One region of the Enterococcus sp. AZ103 genome, then DNA from elsewhere that is predicted to be linked to it. Evidence: predicted binding sites of a transcription regulator. Region 1 holds the regulator's gene; the other holds the start of a gene.

Region 1 (3,206 bases):
CAACCATAAGCTTCATAGCGAGCACCAACATTTTCGGTAAAAGCTTTATTGGTTGGACCATCTAATGAAATATCGTTTGAATCATATAAAGCAATTAATTTGCCAAGTTTCATATGACCAGCCATAGAACTAGCTTCTTGTGAGACACCTTCCATTAAATCACCATCACCAACAAGCGTGTAAGTATAATGATCCATCACTTTAAAACTGTCTCGGTTATAAGTAGCAGCTAGATGTGCTTCAGCCATTGCCATCCCGACAGCCATGGCAATTCCTTGGCCTAAAGGACCAGTTGTTGCTTCGACGCCATCAGTAAAATGGTATTCCGGATGCCCTGGTGTTTTACTTTCCCATTGACGGAAATTTTTCAAATCATCAATAGTAACATTAAATCCTGCTAAATGAAGCAAGCTATAAAGCATTGCTGAACCGTGTCCTGCAGATAAAATAAAACGGTCACGATTTGGCCAGTTTAATGAAGTTGCTGGATTGATGTTCAAATGTTTTGTCCATAATGCATAAGCCATAGGTGCAGCACCCATTGGTAAACCTGGATGACCTGAATTGGCTTTTTGAATTGCTTCAATACTTAATGTACGGATGGTGTTGACACCTAGTTGATCTGTTTTGTCGAACAAAAACTTTTCCTCCTTTTTGGTGCTAAATACTTTTATTATTACAAATTTCATTGTAACCGATTTAATACGGTTATTCAATATAGAAATGCATGATTATTTTCTATTATGCAGTCCTTTTTCTTTTTGAATTTTCTTCAATTTATCAGGTGTAACATCTTTTCCATCAGGATCGACTACCTTCATCCCTTCAATATGATGTCTCATCCCACCACGAACAGATTGCAAATACTCTTCACGTAATTCCTTTTGTTCTTTTGTTTCTTCATCAGACAATCCACTTGTTTTTTTCTTTTTTGCTAACTCATTGATACGAGCAATTTTTTCTTCAGAAAGCATTCTATACACCTCACTTTGACTATATTATACATAAAAATTCAAAAAATAATAATTAGAATAGAAAAATAAATACGAACGCTTGTTTGATTTTTTATTCTATGCTAAACTTTGTTTATAGAAAGAGGTGTGATCATGGCAAAGAGAACCGAGACGAAACAATTAGAAGTTCTTCGTTTTATCCATGAACGGGTTGAATTCAAAGGTTACCCGCCAACCGTTCGTGAGATTGGAGAAGCGGTGAACTTATCATCGACTTCAACTGTTCACGGTCATTTAGCAAGACTTGAAAAAAAAGGCTGGATTCAACGAGATCCAACAAAGCCTAGAGCAATAGAATTAACGATCACGGGATTAGAAAAGATTGGTGCTGCACCAAAAGTCATACCAATGTTAGGCGTCGTTACAGCAGGCGAACCGATTCTCGCGGTAGAAGAAGCATCTGACTTTTTCCCTGTGCCGCCAGATTTATCAAGTGAAGATGGCAGTTTGTTTATGCTAACGATTCGAGGAGAAAGTATGATTAATGCTGGCATTTATGACGGTGACCATGTGATTGTACGTAAACAAGCTTCAGCTGTTAACGGAGAGATTGTCATTGCGATGACGGATGAAAACGAAGCAACTTGTAAAAGATTTTATCGGGAGACTGATCATTTTCGCTTACAACCAGAAAATGATACCATGGCACCTATTATTTTAGAAAATGTCTCTATTTTAGGAAAAGTCGTTGGCTTATATCGAAACCATATTTTTTAAGAATCAATTAATCGGTGGAACTCCGATTAATTTTTTTCTTTACAAATCGAACAAACATTCGTATAATAGAAATACGAACGCTTGTTCTATACATATTTTTAAGGAGTGAATCAAAAATGAAAGCTATTCGTCGTTTTGGACTAATTATTGCAGTTTTATTGTTAGGTTTATTGATTGGAAAATTGAGTCTTTTGGCTAACGTACTGTTCTTTTCGGGATTGTTTTTGACTTGGTTCATGCTTTGGGATGACAAGAGATACGCACAACGGCAAAAACGCCGCAAGATGGCACAAATGAATCCACATTATTATCCAGAAGATGAACCACGAGAAGACTACTACTATGTAAATCCTTATGATTACACCGATCATTTTCATAAATCAGCATAATAAAAAATCAGCCAAAGCTGCATATAGCTTTGGCTGATTTTTTAATAATCCATCAATGTCAAAATTTCATAATTAGCAATTTTATCACGGCCATGTAAATCTTCTAACTCGATTAAAAATGCACAACCGACTACAATCCCACCAAGTTGTTCAATTAATTCGATCGTCGCCTTAACTGTTCCACCTGTCGCTAATAAATCATCTGTCACTAAAACCCGTTGTCCAGGTTTGATCGCATCACTGTGAAGAGTTAATGTGTCTGTTCCATATTCTTTATCGTATTCCACTTCGATTGTTTCTCTCGGAAGTTTACCAGGTTTACGAACAGGTGCAAAACCAACACCTAATTCATAAGCCACTGGGCAACCAACAATAAAACCACGTGCTTCTGGCCCAACAACCATGTCAATTTGCTTTTCTTTGGCATAATCAACAATTTGCTTAGTTGCTTCTCGGTAAGCATCTCCGTCTGCCATTAATGGTGAAATATCACGGAAAACAATTCCCTCTTTAGGATAGTCTTCAATACTTGCCACATAATCTTTCAAATTCATCTGTGTTTCCTCCTGCTTCATACTATAAGCTATTTATTTACTTTAATTTTGCAGCCAATTTCTGATGCTTTGGATATCTTCTAATAATAAAAATTTTTCACTATTTATTTGACCTAATCGTTTCTGATAAGCTTGGCTTTCTTCAAATGAACGATTTTCCGGCTGCGAGACAGCTTCCAAAACACCGTCGTCTATTGTAACAAATTTCAACTCGGAAAACACGTGAATCATAAAGACTAGCAGATTCTCAGGAATTCTTAAGTAATTTGAAATGTTTTTTAACTTGTACCGCACATCTAATTTTTGTTGCTTTATGATAAATTTATATAAATCTTTGAATTGTTGCCGATCAGGCATACCATTAATATAAGCTTGATCACGACTATAAAGATAGAGATAGACTTTTTGAAAGTTACCTAAGTGAACGATTTGTTTCAAAATAGCTAATTCATCTGGACAATCTAATATCACCAATTGCTGATAACTATCAATTTCAGCTGGTAACGCTTGGTCGAATGTGATTATCTGATCAC
Region 2 (3,206 bases), 220 kb from region 1:
AGAAGTTGTGTCATAAGAAATTTCTTGATCTTCAGCAACTTTACTAATACTTATCAGTTCTCGTACTTCTTTGATAATTGTTTTTGGAACCATATTGTGATCTTGATTGTATTTTTCTTGAATTTCCCGACGACGAGAGGTTTCATCCATTGCTTTTTGCATCGAATCAGTGATCTTATCAGCATACATGACAACTTTACCAGATGAATTTCTTGCTGCCCGTCCAATAGTTTGCACTAATGAGCGCTCGCTTCTTAAGAAACCTTCTTTATCAGCATCTAAAATAGCCACTAATGAAACTTCCGGCACATCCAATCCTTCTCTCAACAGGTTAATACCGATTAACGCATCAAATTTTCCCAAACGTAAATCTCGGATAATTTCCGTTCGTTCTAACGTCTTAATATCACTGTGGAGATACTTGACCCGCATCCCTAACTCTTTAAAGTAATCTGTTAAATCTTCAGACATCTTTTTCGTTAAAGTCGTAATAAAGACCCGCTCATTTTTCTCAGCACGTTCATTAATCTCTCCAACTAAGTCATCGATTTGACCCATGATCGGTCGAACTTCTATAACTGGATCTAATAATCCCGTTGGTCGAATAATTTGTTCGATTACGGTATTTGTTTGCTCATATTCATAAGGTCCAGGTGTGGCAGAAACATAAACAATCTGATTCACTCGTTCTTCAAACTCTTCTAAGCGTAGTGGACGATTATCCAACGCAGATGGTAAACGGAATCCATAATCTACCAACATTTGTTTTCTAGCCCGGTCGCCATTATACATTCCGCGAACTTGTGGCATCGTTACGTGAGATTCATCAATTACTAATAAGAAATCATCTGGGAAAAAGTCAATTAAAGTAAACGGTGGCTCTCCTTCAGAACGGCCATCCATATGACGTGAATAATTTTCAATCCCAGAGGTATAACCCATCTCCCGCATCATTTCAATATCATAATTTGTCCGTTGCTCTAAACGTTGGGCCTCAAGTAGTTTATTGTCTGCTTTCAAAACTTCCAATCGTTCATCTAATTCTTTTTGAATGTTGGCAATCGCTTTTTCTAGATGATCCTCGTTTGTTAAAAAGTGAGTAGCTGGGAAGATTGCAACATGCTCTGTCTCACCAACAACCTCACCAGTCAGTGCGTCAACTTCACGAATGCGGTCAATTTCATCACCGAAAAATTCAATCCGCAATGCCCGTTCATCTCTTGAAGCTGGGAATATTTCGACAACATCTCCTCTTACGCGAAAACGCCCCCGTTGGAAATCTATGTCATTTCTTTCAAACTGAATATCAATTAAATTACGCAATAATTGATTCCGGTCCATCTCCATACCAACTCGCAATGAAACAACTTGTTCCTGATATTCCTTTGGTGAACCTAATCCAAATATACAAGAAACTGAAGCAACCACTATCACGTCATTTCGTTCTAATAAAGAACTTGTCGCTGAATGTCGCAATTTGTCGATTTCATCATTAATAGAGGAATCTTTTTCAATATATGTATCACTGGAAGGGACATATGCTTCTGGTTGATAATAATCATAATAACTAACAAAATACTCGACCGCATTATTTGGGAAAAATTCTTTAAATTCCCCATACAACTGTCCAGCTAAAGTTTTATTATGAGCAATGATTAAAGTTGGTTTATTTACTTCTTTTATTACGTTAGAAATTGTATAAGTCTTCCCTGTACCTGTTGCACCTAAAAGGATTTGAGCCTTTTTTCCATCAACAATCCCTTCAGATAATTGGTTAATAGCTGCTGGTTGATCACCAGCCGGCTGATATTTTGAATGCAGATCAAAGGTGTTTTCGGTCTGTCTATCGATCATCATATACGCCCCTTTCAAAATAAAATCTCAACAACAAATTATATCATACCGAACATACTTTCGCTATTTTTTACTCTTGAATAGTTAATATTTTCTTTATTGCCGATAATCTAACATCAGATGTAAGAAGTTTCTGATTATTTTTTATTTTGGGTTCTAATTTACTTGTCATTTATCCTTTTCCTACAATATAATAAGTGAATGCAAAAGATTTAGGAGGAAACATATGAAAAAGAACAAATTTTTAATGTATCTGTTTTTCATGTTGGTAGGGATTCTAACATTGGGATTTGCTTCAACTAATGAAGCAGCAGAAAAAACTTATAAAATTGGAACAGATTTAACTTTTGCTCCATTTGAATTCCAAGATAGTTCTGGTGAATACGTCGGAGTTGATGTTGATCTAATAAATGAAATTGCCAAAGAAGAAGGCTTCAAAATAGATTTACGGCCACTTGGATTCGATCCATCCATCCAAGGTGTGCAATCAAATCAATTAGACGGTATGATTGCTGGCATGAGCGTAACGAAAGAAAGAGAAAAAACTTTCGATTTCTCTGATTCTTATTTTGATGGTGGGATTCAGATGGCCGTTCAAGCGAGCAATAATGACATTCAGTCTTATGATGATTTGTCAGGCAAAACAGTAGCAGCCAAAGTTGGTACGCAAAGTGCTAGCTTTTTAGAAGAAAATCAAGATAAATATGGCTACTCAATCAAAAATTATGATGCTGCCGATGCTATGTATAATGCCCTTAACAATAATAACGTTCAAGCAATATTTGATGATTATCCAGTTCTGGGCTACGCTATCACTAGCGGCCAAGATTTTAAATTAGTAGGTGATCAACAAGAAAGTAATCCTTACGCCTTTGCGGTAAAAAAAGGTGAAAATAGTGAACTTTTGAAAAAATTCAATGCTGGACTTAAAAAATTAAAAGCCAGCGGAAAATATGATGAAATTTTAAATGAATATATTTCAACTGGATCAGATAATGCTACAACTACCTCTAGTTCGATTTCTGAAATGAAAAAAATCACACCATTAAAGGATAGCTACACAGTTGTCAGTGACTCAGCCTTTGCGCCTTTTGAGTATGAAGATGCTGACGGTGTTTATAAAGGAATCGACGTTGATTTACTAACTCGAATTGCTGAATTACAAGGGTTTAATTTAGATATGAAATATATCGGCTTCTCAGCGGCATTGCAATCCTTAGATTCTGGTCAAGGCGATGGCATGATTGCTGGGATGACTATGACTGATGAAAGAAAAGCAAATTATGACTTCTCTGATTCGTATTTTGATAGCGGTATTCAACTTGCTGTTGCTGAAGATAATGATGACATCA

What was found. The regulator LexA, encoded in region 1, represses DNA repair genes until DNA is damaged. The targets are predictions, from matches to a motif close to CNAACANNTGTTNG.
Region 2: a site for LexA is predicted at 1,904-1,917, ahead of uvrB (excinuclease ABC subunit UvrB). Genes of this name have one in related genera too.

Annotation. Positions count from the first base shown of each region.
Region 1 covers NZ_JBIOSI010000001.1:2,191,829-2,195,034, reverse strand. The annotation lists gene tkt (transketolase) at 1-638, opposite strand, end outside; gene ID741_RS11035 (DUF896 family protein) at 732-974, opposite strand; gene lexA (transcriptional repressor LexA) at 1,107-1,730, shown strand; gene ID741_RS11025 (hypothetical protein) at 1,847-2,119, shown strand; gene ID741_RS11020 (adenine phosphoribosyltransferase) at 2,161-2,673, opposite strand; gene recJ (single-stranded-DNA-specific exonuclease RecJ) at 2,716-3,206, opposite strand, start outside.
Region 2 covers NZ_JBIOSI010000001.1:2,416,305-2,419,510, forward strand. The annotation lists gene uvrB (excinuclease ABC subunit UvrB) at 1-1,854, opposite strand, end outside; gene ID741_RS12075 (amino acid ABC transporter substrate-binding protein/permease) at 2,081-3,206, shown strand, end outside.